2 linked regions of the Undibacterium parvum genome follow. The protein of the gene in region 2 interacts with the protein of the main gene of each other region in a pairwise test. Links are inferred from orthologs where the notes say so. Each region holds a gene or a part of one and is shown on either strand. Other genes may lie near its edges.

Region 1 (10,456 bases), 4.4 Mb from region 2 along the record:
TGAAGTAGGGAAAGCCCTGGCGGTACTCAGCCCCGCCAACAGCGAGGAAGTGGCGGCATTGGTGCGACTGTGCGCTGAACATCAGATCGCCATCGTGCCACAAGGTGGTAACACTGGCTTGGTATTAGGCAGCATTCCAGATCAAAGCGGCAACAGCATTGTATTGTCTTTGAAACGCCTCAAGCGCATCAGGAAGATAGACGCCGCCAATAATACGATGACGGTAGAAGCCGGATGCTTACTGGCCGAAGTACAAGCCGCAGCACAAGGAGCCGATCGCCTGTATCCACTTTCGCTAGCATCGGAAGGATCCTGCACTATAGGCGGCAACCTCGCCACCAATGCGGGCGGCACTGCGGTACTACGTTACGGCAACGCCCGCGAGCTTTGCCTGGGACTGGAAGTAGTGACTGCCGCCGGCGAAATTTGGGATGGTTTGCGGGCTCTGCGAAAAGACAATACCGGTTACGATTTACGTGATTTATTCATAGGCTCCGAAGGCACTTTGGGCATCATCACCGCCGCTGTGATTAAATTATTCCCTATTCCCAAGAGTGAAGTGACCGCCTTGATTGCGCTGGCCGACGTGAATGCAGCCTTAGGCTTATTAAGTTTAGTCCAAGAACATACTGGCGCAAGCTTGACTGGTTTTGAACTGTTTTCCGATTTTTGCCTACAGTTGGTACACAAGCACTTTGCCGAGCTACCTAAAATATTTAGCAGATCTCATCCGCAGTATGTTCTGATCGAGCTTTCAAGTTCCGAGACTCAAGAGCATACCCGGACCCAGCTAGAAAATCTGCTGGCAAGCGCACTGCAGTCTGGCTTAATTCTAGATGTGGTGATCGCCAACTCGCTCAGCCAGGCTGCTGCGATCTGGAAATTTCGCGAGCTCATTTCCAGCGCCCAGGCACGCGAGGGAAAAAATATTAAACACGATATTTCAATCCCTGTTTCGCAGATTGCTACATTTATCTCAGCCACGGATACACTTTTGCAGACGGCCTTTCCTGCTTGTCGTATGGTTTGCTTCGGGCATTTAGGTGATGGAAATTTACACTATAACGTTTCGCCCCCCGCGCACCAACATGCCAATGATTTTCTGCTGGCACAAGCGCAGGTGAATCGCATAGTGCATGACAGCGTACACCGTCATCATGGATCCATCTCGGCCGAGCATGGCATAGGAGCGTTGAAAAAAGAGGAGATACTTTTGTATAAATCACCTTTAGAAATACGCCTGATGCAGGCCATAAAAGAAGCGTTGGACCCACATCAGTTGATGAACCCTGGAAAAGTGATAGGAGTACGCCATGAAACGACATCTCTGGATTAGCTTCAGCTTCAGCTTCAGCATCATCTGTCTCACGCCATTGATTTTGATCACGCCAGCTTCCGCGGAAACCTACAAATGTGTAGATAAGGGTGTCAGCACTTATATGCAAACACCCTGCCCGGACAGCGCTACTCAGTCATTACATAAGAGCAGTAACAATATTTCGGGCAAAGACTACCAGCAAGCAGTCAACACGAGTGAAAAAGAAAAAGCAGATCTAAATAAATTGCTCAGTGCACGCCAGAAAGAAGAAGAAAAATATCAGAAAGAGCAGCGCAAAATTTCGGCTAAAAATGAAAAAGACAAACAGAAATGTGCGTCACTACAACTGAGCGCAAAATGGGCCAAGGAAGAACTGGCGAATGCCACAGCTAAATCTATGAGCAAGGCAAAAACCAAGCTCAAGAAAGCCAATGAGAAAGCTGAACTGCAGTGTAAATCTGGTGGAGGGCAAAGATGAAGCAAAGTCGGACCAAGGTAAAGTACAAATAAAAAATGAGCTATAAGCGTATGCCTATAACTCATTTTTACTCTTACTTATATTCTGGTGCGTCGGGAGGGGCTCGAACCCCCGACCCATGCCTTAGAAGGGCATTGCTCTATCCAGCTGAGCTACCGACGCATAGTTCTGTTTTATGCTCTAAGCAAGCTCAAGTCGAATAAATCAAGGCGATTTTTTATCGATTACTTAGATAAAAAATGCACCCGATTTTCTCAAATATCGGCGCCACATCGAACTCATGGCGCAAAAAACAGAAGGCTGAATAGTACATGTTATCGACGCCCTTTTCAAGGTTGAAACGGGCTCACAGCGAAATATTATGCCTGTTTAGACGGAATACATTCCGCTAAACGTCTGGCCAGTGAATTTGCCATGTTGGCGTCAGCAGTTTCGACCATTACACGTATCAATGGCTCGGTACCAGAGGCACGAATCAAGACCCGTCCTTTGCCTGCCAACTCAGCCTCAACCTTGATTTTTTCAGCTAACAGCGCCTCATTTTTTTGCCAATCAAAACCAGTCGGCACCCTTACATTGATGAGTACTTGTGGAAATAATTCTAAATTTTCAAAACACTGATCTAAGGTTTGCTCGTTGCGTCGCAAAGCAGACAAGACCTGTAGTGCTGAGACGATGCCGTCACCGGTGCTATGCTTATCCAGGCACAGTAAATGACCAGATCCTTCCCCCCCCAATAACCAACCGCGTTCACGCATTTGTTCCAGAACATAACGGTCGCCGACTTTGGCTCTGGTAAATCCAACGCCCAATTTTTGGAACGCGATTTCAACCGCCATGTTCGTCATTAAGGTACCAACGACGCCGGGAACCGGACCTATTGCCAATCTATCGATCACCATTAAATACAGTAACTGATCTCCATCGTAAATTTTCCCGTTCTTATCCACCATTAACAGACGATCAGCGTCGCCGTCCAAGGCGATCCCAAGATCGGCATGATTCGCTCTGACAGCCAAGGCCAAGGCATCGGGAGATGTTGCCCCGACTTTGTCATTAATATTGAAACCATTGGGCTGATTGCCAATTGCAATGACTTCGGCGCCGAGCTCATGGAAGACATGAGGTGCGATGTCGTAGGCGGCACCATGTGCGCAATCGACTACGATTTTGAGACCACGTAAATCTAACTCATTTGGGTAAGTGCTTTTGCAAAATTCTATGTAGCGACCGTTGGCATCACGCAAGCGATGTGCCTTACCTAAATTTTCTGAGCTGACGCAGTCCATAGGCTTTTCAAGCTCAGCCTCAATCGCCAGCTCAACTTCATCTGCCAGCTTATCTCCTTGTGCGGAAAAAAACTTAATGCCATTGTCTTCGTAGGGGTTGTGCGAAGCCGATATAACGACGCCTGCGGATAAGCGCAAGGCTCTGGTCAGGTAAGCTACCGCGGGCGTAGGCATAGGCCCGGACAGCATCACATCGACCCCCGCTGCCGCAAAACCCGCCTCTAATGAGGCCTCCAACATGTAGCCAGAAACGCGCGTGTCTTTTCCAATCAATACGGTAGGACGCTTACCGGCGAAACTGTCAGAGTTTGCCAACATCTTGCCAGCTGCGTAACCTAGTCGCATTACGAAATCAGGAGTAATCGGATAAACCCCAACTTTGCCGCGTATGCCATCGGTCCCAAAATATTTTCTTGTCATTTTTTATCCTAGTTCAATTAATTTGATATTTGCTGCCAAACTTTAATCGCATCTACCGTTTCGGCTACATCATGAACACGCAATAAGCGTGCACCTTGATTTACGGCACCAAGTGCAGCAGCCAGGCTGCCGGCCAAACGCTGCTCAACCGGACGCCCCACAATTTCGCCTATCATGCTTTTGCGTGAAAGGCCTGCCAAGATAGGTAGGTCGAAAGTATTTCGAAACTCAGCAAGGTGGCGCATCATCGAGATATTATGCGCTAAGGTTTTACCGAAGCCAAAACCCGGATCCAGACAGACTCTTGCTCTATCCACCCCAAGCGCATCTAGTTCTGAAAGTCGCTGTGAAAAAAAATCGGTTACTGCATCATTAACATCGGCATATGCCGGTGCTAACTGCATATTACTCGGCAAATTTTGCATGTGCATGACACACAGCCCGACCTCGACGTCGGAGACTACTTGCCTAGCCTCGATAGAGGCAAAACCACGTACATCATTTACCATATCCACCCCTGCCATAATCGCTTCACGCATCACTTCGGGCTTATAGGTATCAATAGAAATCGCTTTGCCACAGTCCCGCAAAGCGAAAATTATAGGCATAACGCGTTGCAGCTCAACTTCTATAGAGACTGTTGCAGCGCCCGGCCTTGTTGACTCGCCACCAATATCAATAATATCAACGCCGTCGGCTATCATTTGCTCCGCACGAGAAATGGCGTCATCAAGAAAACGGTAATTGCCACCATCCGAAAATGAGTCAGGTGTAACGTTCAGGATGCCCATTACTATCGGGCGACTGCCAGCGCCATCGAGTGCAAAGCGATAACGCCCACATCTAAAAAATGTATTCATAGATAAAAAATAAGGGCGAGGATTACTCCTCACCCTTACATGCAAAATAATTAATCAAAGACAGCGATATTCAATAGTCTTAAGCCGGAGCGGTTGCGCTTGGTGTAACGCCACCAGATTTACCATCAGATGTCGTTTTGGGAGTAGGCTGTCCGGCTTTTGGCGGCCTTGGCTCTATCCCGCTCATAATGTCATTAATTTGATCGGCGTCTATGGTTTCCCAATCTAACAATGCCTTGGTCATTGCCTCAACCTTATCGCGATTTTGCTCTAGTAACTGACGCGAAATCGCATATTGAGCATCCAGAATTGCGCGTATCTCTGCATCAACTTTTTGCTGAGTGGCTTCGGAAATTGTTTTTGAGGCGCCACCGAAATAACCATCTTGCTGACTATCTTCATACACCATCACGCCTAAGCTATCGGACATACCAAAGCGTGTCACCATCGACCTTGCCAACTTTGTCGCACGCGAAAAGTCGTTCGAGGCGCCAGTTGACATCTGTCCAACGAACAATTCTTCAGCGATGCGACCGCCAAACAATATCGCAATCTCTTCTAGCATCTTATCTTTATAGCCGCTGATTTGATCATGCTCAGGCAATTGCCAGGTTAAACCCAAAGCATTTCCGCGCGGCATAATAGTAACTTTGTGTACTGGATCTGCCTTCGGCAAAAGTTTTGCTACGACAGCATGCCCAGATTCGTGATACGCTGTATTTTTACGTTCGTCTTCACGCATAACCATAGATTTACGCTCAGGTCCCATGTAGATTTTGTCTTTTGCATCTTCAAAATCTTGCATTTCGACTAAACGCTTATTGCGACGGGCTGCAAACAAAGCTGATTCATTAACCAAATTTGCCAGATCTGCACCAGAAAAACCTGGGGTTCCACGTGCCAAAATATCTGCCTTAACGTCAGGCGCGATTGGCACCTTACGCATATGTACATTTAAAATTTGCTCGCGGCCACGAATATCTGGCAAGCCAACAGTGACTTGTCGGTCAAAACGACCTGGGCGCAACAATGCCTTGTCAAGTACATCCGCGCGGTTGGTAGCTGCAACGACGATCACACCAGAATTTGGCTCAAAGCCATCCATCTCGACCAGCATTTGGTTTAATGTTTGCTCACGCTCATCGTTGCCGCCGCCCATACCAGCACCGCGATGGCGCCCTACTGCATCGATCTCATCGATAAAGATAATACAAGGCGAATGCTTTTTCGCGTTATCGAACATATCTCTTACGCGTGAGGCGCCAACGCCAACAAACATCTCAACGAAATCAGAACCCGCGATGGTGAAGAAAGGTACTTTCGCTTCACCGGCAATAGCACGCGCCAGCAACGTCTTACCTGTTCCTGGTGGCCCCACCATTAAAACACCACGTGGAATACGCCCGCCAAGTTTTTGAAATTTCGTTGGATCACGTAAGAACTCTACGATCTCAGTAACTTCCTCTTTCGCCTCATCGCAACCAGCTACGTCCGCAAAAGTGACGTTATTATTGGTATCGTCAAGCATGCGCGCTTTAGATTTTCCGAACGAAAAAGCACCGCCTTTGCCGCCACCTTGCATCTGGCGCATAAAAAACACCCAAACACCTATCAGTAAGAGCATAGGGAACCAAGATATAAAGACTTGGGATAAGAAAGATTGTTCTTCAGGCGGTTTGTTATCAAACTTAATTCCGTAATTAACCAAATCGCCGACCAAACCGCGATCGAAAATAGTCAATTGCGAACGTATTTTTTTACCTTCAAGTGTGGTTGCAACCACAGTGCGATTTGCATCATCGATAGTCGCCTCTTTGATGTGCTTCGCCCTCACCTCATCCAAAAACTCAGAGTAAGGCATAGAAGTAGCACCGGAACTTAAACCGCGGCCATCGAATTGTTTAAATACCATAAAAAGCACTAGGGCTATTACCACCCAAATGGCTGCTTTAGAAAACATATTGTTCACGAGAACTCCTTGGACGTACGATAAACGCACGAATTGCCTTGCACACGTAGGTGATCATTCTACCCGTAATGGATAGAGCTTGCTAGACAAGATATGTTGCCTATGTTGATGATTATCAAGAGCGAGAATTCAACTATTTAACTTTTTAAGCATTTTCCAAGCAAAAAAATCTCGGAAGATTTATCTTTGCTTGCTTTAGGCTTTTTATTTGCTACTGTTTTGAACTCGGTTTTGAACATATCTACAATATTATTATAACTAGGACCATGAAAACACTTGACCAACAAAGCGCCATTTGGCTTCAAGTGCGCCTTGGCAAAGGTCACCGCTAACTCAATAATATTTTCTATTCTTGCTGCGTCAACATGAGAATTGCCGGAGAGATTTGGTGCCATATCCGATAAAACAAGATCTACTTTGCGCCCACGCAACTGCGCCTCCAATTTATCCAATACATCTTGCTCGCCAAAATCACCTTGCAAGAATTGGACGTCGGCAATCGGATCCATAGGTAACAAATCCAGTGCGAAGATCTCGCCAAGTATCCCCCCGCCCTCTTTGCCAGCCAACTTAGCTCTGACATACTGAGACCAGCTACCCGGAGTGGCGCCAAGATCAACAATAATCTGACCTGGTTTGATTAGTTTTTCGGACTCGTCTATCTCTTTTAACTTGTAAACTGCGCGGGCCCGATAGCCTTCTTTTTGTGCTAATTTCACATAAGGATCATTTATGTGGTCATGCACCCAATTTTGATTGAATTTATTTTTGGCCATTAGCGTAAAATACTGCTTTTAAAGGAATTTATATGTCAAAACTCACGCCCGCAGAACGTAGCGAATTACGCTCTGAAGCTCATGCGCTCAAACCCATCGTACTGATTGGTGAAGCTGGTCTTTCTCCAGCGGTCTTGAAAGAAATCGATGCTGGCTTGAATTCGCACGGTTTAATCAAGGTCCGTGTCTTTGGTGACGATCGTGAAGCACGTGTTGCAATGTACGATACCATTTGTAGCTCATTAGAGGCAGCTCCGATTCAACATATCGGTAAATTATTAGTAATCTATCGTCCAAAATTAGAGGGCGAAAAAGAAACCAAGCTGATTAAAAAAGGCAAAGGTATGCGCGAAGTTACTATCGTAAAACCTAGCGCTAGCGGCACTAAGAAGCCTTCCGTATCGAAAGTAATGGTCAAGGGCAACGAGCGAGTCACTCAAGGCGGCAATATCAAGCGAGCAAAACCTCGTCAAAGTAGTGCAAAAAAATCTGCTTTGGGCAACTCTTAAAATTTAGAGGGGATGATGTGCAAACATCATCCCCTCTAAATTGTCACTGAAGTCAATTAAATATACTGAACGTCGAGCACTTCGTATTCGCGCACACCGGCTGGCGCCTGCACCCCTACCACATCACCCGCATATTTACCTATTAATGCACGAGCTATAGGTGAAGTAATTGATACCTTGCGCTCTTTTATGTCGGCCTCATCCTCACCAACGATCTGATAGCTCACTTTTTGATCCGTTTCCAGATCTTCAAGATGTACGGTTGCACCAAATACCACGCGCCCTTCAGCATCAAGTGTAGTCGGGTCAATAATTTGAGCCGCACTTAATTTACCGTCAATATCTGCAATACGTCCCTCGATAAAACTTTGGCGCTCTTTGGCGGCATCGTATTCGGCATTTTCAGACAAGTCACCTTGCGCCCTTGCTTCCGCAATAGCACTGATGACTTCAGGCCGCTCTTTGGTCTTTAGTCTATGTAATTCCTGCTTGAGCAATTCTGCTCCGAACTTGGTTAGAGGTACTGTACTCATAGCTTTAACTTAAAAATAGGGTTGACTGCAAGGGTATATAAAATATCTGCAGTAATCTTTCACTGACTTGCACAAAAAATTTTTAGACTTTACGTGTGCAAATTTAGTAAACAGCTAAAAATATCGGGGCCACATGAATCCCATTTTTTCCGAGATTATCTGTGGCCCCACTATTGAAGCTTACTTTGTTATTCAGTGTAAGGTTTTATGCAGACCTTGTAAATCATAGACGTGTAATTCATTTAAATGACGCATACCTTCAACTGCTGCCTCTGCGCCTGCGATGGTTGTGTAAGTCGTAGCACCTGCTGCCAATGATGAAACCCGAATTGCCCGTGAATCATTAATTGCATTACGCTTTTCTTCCACTGTATTAATCACCAAGGCGATCTCACGATTTTTAATAATATCGACGACATGTGGGCGACCTTCCGCAACTTTATTGATCGTAGCGCAAGGCACGCCAGATGCAACAATAGCCGCAGCCGTTCCTTTGGTGGCGACCAATCCAAAACCCATATCCACTAGGTCTTTGGCGATTTTTACCGCCCTTGGTTTATCGGCGGCTTTTACACTAAGGAAAACTTTCCCGGTTTTTGGTAATTTAATACCAGCACCCAACTGCGACTTAACAAACGCCTCACCAAATGTTTTTCCGACGCCCATAACCTCACCAGTTGATTTCATTTCTGGACCAAGAATAGTATCTACGCCAGGAAATTTCACAAACGGGAATACAGCCTCTTTCACGCTGAAATACGAAGGAATGACCTCCTTGAAAATCCCTTGCGAATCCAGTGACTGACCAACCATGCAACGCGCTGCAATTTTTGCTAATTGCAAACCAGTCACCTTGGAAACAAAAGGTACCGTTCGCGATGCGCGCGGATTGACTTCTAAAACAAAGACGACATCTTTGCCTTCCTGTTGCTGAATCGCGAACTGAACGTTCATGAGTCCAACTACATTTAGGCCTTTTGCCATCAGTGAAGTCTGACGTTTTAATTCCTCAATTGTTTCTTGCTTTAACGAGTAAGGTGGTAAGGAACAGGCAGAGTCACCGGAATGAACACCCGCTTGTTCGATATGCTCCATAACACCACCGATGAAAGTCCGATTCCCGTCCGACAAGCAATCAACATCTACCTCGATAGCATCGTTCAAGAATCGATCCAGCAAGACCGGGGAGTCATGCGAGACCTTGACGGCTTCACGCATATACCGCTCTAAGTCACGCTGTTCATGAACGATTTCCATCGCACGCCCACCCAATACATAAGAGGGCCGAACCACCAAAGGATATCCAATTTCCTGAGCCAGCATCAAGGCATCTGCTTCGGTACGTGCGGTACGATTTGGCGGTTGGCGCAAACCCAAATCATGGAGCATCTTCTGGAAACGCTCGCGATCCTCTGCTGCATCTATCATGTCTGGTGACGTGCCAATGATTGGTACGCCATTAGCTTCAAGTTCAAGTGCCAACTTAAGGGGTGTTTGCCCGCCGTATTGCACAATCACTCCAACAGGCTTCTCCAAATCGACAATTTCCAATACATCTTCTAACGTCAGAGGTTCGAAATACAGGCGATCCGATGTATCGTAATCCGTCGAAACAGTTTCAGGATTGCAGTTGACCATGATCGTCTCATAGCCATCTTCACGCATAGCAAATGCCGCATGCACACAGCAATAATCGAATTCGATACCCTGTCCAATACGATTAGGACCACCACCCAAAACCATAATTTTTTTCTTATCAGTCGGTGCGGATTCGCACTCGTCCTCATAAGTTGAATACATATAGGCAGTTTTTGTAGAAAACTCTCCTGCACAAGTATCTACACGCTTATAAACCGGGCGTATATTCAGGGCTCTACGCTTTTCCCGAACGACTGTATCAGTCGTCTTCAAAAGTTTTGCCAGGCGGCGATCTGCAAAGCCCTTTTTCTTCAATTTCAACAACACATCTTTATCGATTGCATCGATAGTCTGCGTATCCAGCCAGAGTTCAATATCGATCAAATCTTTAATTTGCGCCAAAAACCAAGGATCAATATGTGTTAAGGCATGCACTTCATCAAGTGTAAATCCGTGCGCAAAAGCATCACCAACATACCAAATACGATCGGGACCTGGCTCACCTAATTCGCGCTCCAAAATCTCGCGATCTTGGGTTTTTTCGTTCATTCCATCGACGCCGACTTCCAAGCCGCGCAATGCTTTTTGGAAGGACTCTTGAAATGTACGTCCAATCGCCATCACCTCGCCTACCGACTTCATCTGAGTCGTCAGACGGTTGTCAGC
Region 2 (5,606 bases):
TAAGCTTGGCATCTTGACTCCAAGGGGCGAAAATAGCATTTTTTCGCTCAGCAGAAGGCATTAGTCGCGCCAACTCCCGTAAATCTAAAGAGAATCCGGTGGCGGGACGAGCACGTCCAAAAGCCTCACCAACATGGTCATAACGACCGCCACGTGCCACCGCATTTGGTAAGCCTGGTACAAAAACGCTAAACATCACTCCGCTGTGGTAATGATACCCGCGTAAATCTGCAAGATCTATAGACACTTGCGCATTAAGCGCCAGTTTCACCAAAGACTCTAACTCATCAAGTGCAGTGCTAATCCCACTCAATTTCGGCAGTAATTCGCGCGCCCTCTGAATCACGGTGGCATCACCATACAGATTGGGTAGATCCAGAAGAGCCTGTCTCACGATAGGTGAAAAATCTCGCGTAAGCAAATCCAGTGCAGGCAAATCCTTAGATTCGAGCAAAGAAAATAATTGAGCCTCATGTTTCTTCGCTAAATCATCACTCTCCAAAAGCGCCCGCAATACACCTACGTGACATAAATCCAGACTTACTTCAGAGATATTCGCTATCGCGAGTGTAGCCAGAACCAATTCTTGAATTTCGGCATCAGCCTCCAAACCAGCGTGCCCATAAATTTCAGCGCCAATTTGTATAGGTTCACGAGTTGCATGCAAACCGGAGGGACGCGTCTGCAAAACACTGCCAGCGTAACAAAGGCGTGTCACCGACGATCTATTGAGTAGATGCGCGTCAATTCTGGCTACCTGCGTCGTCATATCGGCACGTATCCCCATGGTACGACCAGACAATTGATCAACCAATTTGAATGTACGCAAATCAAGATCTTGTCCGGCGCCCGTTAATAGGGATTCTATGTACTCTAGTAGCGGCGGCATTACCAACTCGTAACCATAAAGTCTAAAGTTATCGAGGATTACGCGCCGTAATTCCTCAATTTTGCGTGCCTCGGAAGGCAAGACATCTGCTATGTTTTCGGGTAAAAGCCAGTTTGGCATGAGAATAAATTCAAAAAAACTGTTGGAAAATAAAAGCCGGCAAAATCATCCTGGCGAACCGGACAAACGTAGGCAGACTGCAAGCCTAGGGTTTGCAGTCTGCCTACGTTTTCACCACTTAAATGCCTAAATACTATTTCGTTTTGCTAGGAGCAGATATTGAGCCTGTCGCACCTGGACTTTTGAAATACTTAAAAAATTCAGAGTTGGGATCCACAACTAAAACATCATTTTTCGTCTTAAAACTTGATCTATAGGCTTCGAGGCTGCGATAAAACTTATAGAACTCAGGATTTTGACCAAATGCCTGAGCATAAATCTGTGAAGCTTGAGCGTCACCCGCACCCCTAGTCTGCTCCGCCTCTTTATATGCCTCAGCTAGAATAACGACGCGTTGCTTGTCAGCATCTGCTCGAATTTTTTCGGAATCAGCAAAACCTGTAGAGCGCAACTCATTCGCAACCCGCATACGCTCCGACTTCATTCGATCGTAAACTGAATTATTAATTTGCTCAACATAATCGACGCGCTTCAATCTTACATCCACAATTTCAACGCCTATCTGCTTCGCCTCTTCGGTAACTTTGGTACGAATTGCAGTCATTACCTTATCACGCTCACCAGAAATGACGTCACGCACAGTACGCTTGGTAATCTCATCATTCAAGGCTGCTTTAACGATTTGAGACATCCTATCTCTAGCTCTGCCCTCATCTCCACCAAAGCTAACGTAATACAATTTTGGCGCAACTATATGCCACTTCACATAAGTATCAACCAAGATATTTTTCTTCTCGGCGGTGATAAATCGATCGGCCTCAGGAGACTCAATTGTCAGAATACGCTTATCTAAGAACAGAACATTTTGAAAAGGCGGAGGCAGCTTAAAATGAAGTCCTGGCTCGCTAATTACCGACTTAACTTCACCCAAAGCAAACACAATCGCATGGGAGCGTTGATCAACGACAAATATTGTTGACGACAAGACCAATAAAGCCAAGGCCAGCGCAATCATAGAGGAAGAAAATTTATTCACTATCGTACCTCTCTATCACGGGAATCTCTAACATCGCGAGCTCGACCGTCTTTACTAAAACGCATTTCCACCGTCGGCACTTGCTCTGTTGCGGCAACTGCTGGCGTAGCCACCGCTGGCTTCGCTACCGCCGAGGCGTCTGATTGGGCAATCAATTTATCTAAAGGCAAATAAATCATATTGTTATTATTCTTTGTATCAAGCATCAACTTGGTGGTATTCGAGAAAATTTGTTGCATGGTCTCTAAATACATGCGGTCTCGTGTGACTAACGGCGCCTTTTGATACTCGGTCAATACTTGCCTAAAGCGTCCGGCATTACCCTCAGAGTTCGCGACAACTTTTGCTTTATATGCCTCGGACTCTTGCAGCAGTCGCGAAGCTTCACCCCTAGCCTTAGGAATCACGTCATTTGCATAGGCCTGACCTTCATTTTTTTGACGTTCTTTGTCCTGCCCAGCCTTTACGGCATCGTCGAATGCAGCCTGTACTTGCTCCGGAGGCTGAACCCCTTGCATCGTCACATTTGTGATTTGCACACCCGCCTTATACCGATCCAAAACCTGCTGCATAAGACTGTTCACATCCAAGGCCACTTTTTCGCGCCCTTCATAAAGAACAAAATCCATCTTGCTGCGTCCAACGATTTCACGAATCGCAGTCTCAGCGACTTGTCTTATCATTTCTTCTTGATCACGATTATTGTAAAGCCATTGCGCTGCATCCTTCAGCTTGTACTGCACTGCGAATTGAATGTCGATAATATTCTCATCGTCAGTCAACATCAGAGCTTCTTTGGGCTGCTTGTTCTTAACATTTGAACGATAGCCCACTTCCACAGTTCTTACTTGTGACACGTTAACAATCTCATGCCCTTGGATGGGTGCTGGCCAACGCCAGTTAAACCCTGCTGACGTCGAGTGACTATACTTGCCAAACGTAGTGATAACCGCTGTTTGACCTTCCTGAACAATAAAAAAGCCGCTAACAGTCCAGATGAAAACAACGACCGCCAAGATAACGGCAATACCAATTTTTGCACCGGCAGCATCTGGAGAGAACCCACCACTGCCACCACCGTCACCACTTCCCTTACCACCCAGCAATTGACTAATGCGCTGATTAAAATCACGCCAAAGCTGATCCAGATCTGGTGGGCCGTCGGAGGGTTTTTTTCCATCCTGATTATTGTTTTGCGAGCCACGTCCCCATTGCGGGTCGTTTAGTGACAACGTCAAACCAATTCTTTTTAAAAGTGAAACAAGCATTCTGTCGTTATCCAATTAAATAGTGGGCTGAACTACAAGCAAGCTCAATTAAAACGGGCGTCATTCAATTCAACTTCAACTGCTGGTGTGCCGCGTTTGATTGCATCAAGTTTCGCGTAATCGGCAACTGCATGGCGTAAGTACTCCATCCCGGCACCGGTACGGGCGCTTAGAAAGACTCTTTCGATTTTATCATACTCGCCGATCTCAAATCTTGGCTCCATTGACGCAAGATCAATTTTATTCCAAACCAATAATTGCGGAATATGATCGGCACCAATCTCTTTTAAGACGTGATTCACCTGCAAAATCTGATCCGAACGAACTGGACTACTCGCATCAACAACGTGTATCAATAAATCGGCATGAATCGTTTCTTCCAAGGTTGCTCGAAATGCAGCGACCAACTGATGCGGCAATTCACGAATAAAACCAACCGTATCAGAAATAACAACACCTCCCGCATCCCCCAGATACAAACGACGAGAGGTCGTATCTAAGGTGGCAAATAATTGATCTGCTGCGTATGCATCGGCCTTGGTAAGCGAATTAAACAGCGTAGATTTACCAGCATTAGTGTAGCCAACCAGTGAGACAGAAAAAGTTTGACTGCGACCTCTAGAGCGACGCTGAGTCTCTCGCTGTTTATGCAACTTCTCCATCTTCGCTTTCAGCGCTTTTACACGCTCACCCAACAAACGTCGATCCGTTTCAAGTTGCGTTTCACCAGGACCGCGCAAGCCTATACCGCCTTTTTGTCGCTCCAAATGAGTCCAACCTCGTATCAGGCGGGTGGCGAGATGCTGCAACTGCGCCAACTCAATCTGTACTTTACCTTCATGGCTGCGAGCACGTTGCGCGAAGATATCCAAAATCAGACTCGTTCTATCGACCACACGCACTTTAAGATGTCGCTCTAGATTTCGTTGCTGCGCTGGTGATAAAGCGTGATTAAAGATCACAATATCAGATTCAACATCGGCAACCGCATGCGCTATCTCATCAGCTTTTCCAGAACCCACAAATAGAGCTGCATCAGGACTGGAACGCTTGCAAGTAATGGTAAGGATTGGCTCAGCACCGGCGGATTGAGAGAGCAAAGAAAGCTCATCTAAACTCGCTTCGAAGTCCCCTTTACCGAAATCGACACCAACCAAAATCGCCCGAGTTGAAATACTTTTACTCAAAGAATTATTCCAGTAAATACTACTCAGGTTCTGATTCGGCGTTGATACTCACTGCACGTGCTGGCACCACAGTAGAAATGGCGTGTTTATAGACCATTTGAGTAACGGTATTGCGCAATAGCACAACATACTGATCAAAGGATTCAATATGACCTTGCAGTTTAATACCGTTCACAAGGTAAATCGATACGGGGATGTGTTCTTTGCGCAAAGCATTTAAGAACGGGTCTTGTAACAGTTGCCCTTTATTACTCATAACAGCTCCATTGTGTTGTTGTGATCAGGAGATTGGGGCACTTTTATGAAACTCAAGTGCCCCGAAAGATGACTACCATACAAAGTAATCTATTTTTACTTGCCAGTTAAATACATCGAACTATGCATCAACAAATAATTATTTTTCTACCTTGGCGAAAGGGTTCTTCCCGGACCGCATTTCTATGCGCAAAGGGGTACCCACAAGTGAAAATGTTTCGCGAAAATGTTTTTCGAGATAACGCTTATACACGTCGCCAATAGAGTCAAGAGCATTGCCATGAATAACGATGATAGGTGGATTTTGCCCGCCCTGATGCGCGTACCGAAGTTTCGGACGAATCGAGCCCTTGCGTTTAGGCTGCTGATGCTCAACCGCCTCTATCAAAGCACGAGTCAATTTTGGAGTCGACAGATTCGCCATTGCAGCGGCATAAGCAGCGTCAATAGACTTCATCATAGGGTCAATACCCGATGACTTTAATGCAGAAACAAAATGAAATTTAGCGAAAGTTAAAAAATTCAACTTGCGCTCGATATCTACTTTGATTTCATCACGACGATCGCTTTGCAGGCCATCCCATTTATTCACACCAACAACCAGAGCACGCCCCGACTCCAGAATAAAGCCAGCTATATGCGCATCCTGTTCAGAGATGTCTTGCTGCGCATCCAAAAGCAACAAAACCACATTGGCCTCGGACACTGATTGCAAAGTCTTCACAACAGAAAATTTTTCGATTGCTTCGAACACCTTTCCACGGCGACGAATACCTGCAGTATCTATCAAGGTGTAATGCTTGCCATCTCGTTCAAAAGGAATCTCAATCGAATCCCTTGTCGTACCAGGC

What was found.
Region 1: the proteins of hflC (region 2) and ftsH interact in binary tests that used the Escherichia coli proteins (3 or more experiments, as listed by UniProt). The link is inferred for Undibacterium parvum from one-to-one orthologs.

Annotation. Positions count from the first base shown.
Region 1 is NZ_CP034464.1:4,459,154-4,469,609, reverse strand. Bases 3,890-6,839 are described here. They hold ftsH (ATP-dependent zinc metalloprotease FtsH), read right to left. Parts: upstream 6,335-6,839; coding sequence 4,445-6,334; downstream 3,890-4,444. Other genes in these bases: EJN92_RS19455 (RlmE family RNA methyltransferase), read right to left, coding at 6,472-6,839; folP (dihydropteroate synthase), read right to left, coding at 3,890-4,365. In the rest of the region: EJN92_RS19485 (FAD-binding oxidoreductase), read left to right, coding at 1-1,336; EJN92_RS19480 (DUF4124 domain-containing protein), read left to right, coding at 1,380-1,796; glmM (phosphoglucosamine mutase), read right to left, coding at 2,156-3,505; more of folP, read right to left, coding at 3,523-3,889; more of EJN92_RS19455, read right to left, coding at 6,840-7,110; EJN92_RS19450 (YhbY family RNA-binding protein), read left to right, coding at 7,143-7,619; transcription elongation factor GreA, read right to left, coding at 7,676-8,152; carB (carbamoyl-phosphate synthase large subunit), read right to left, coding at 8,345-10,456. UniProt on the Escherichia coli protein: Acts as a processive, ATP-dependent zinc metallopeptidase for both cytoplasmic and membrane proteins. Plays a role in the quality control of integral membrane proteins.
Region 2 is NZ_CP034464.1:107,098-112,703, forward strand. Bases 84-2,963 are described here. They hold hflC (protease modulator HflC), read right to left. Parts: upstream 2,025-2,963; coding sequence 1,143-2,024; downstream 84-1,142. Other genes in these bases: EJN92_RS00530 (ATP phosphoribosyltransferase regulatory subunit), read right to left, coding at 84-1,009; hflK (FtsH protease activity modulator HflK), read right to left, coding at 2,045-2,963. Also shown: more of EJN92_RS00530, read right to left, coding at 1-83; more of hflK, read right to left, coding at 2,964-3,313; GTPase HflX, read right to left, coding at 3,358-4,500; RNA chaperone Hfq, read right to left, coding at 4,520-4,756; ribosome biogenesis GTPase Der, read right to left, coding at 4,895-5,606.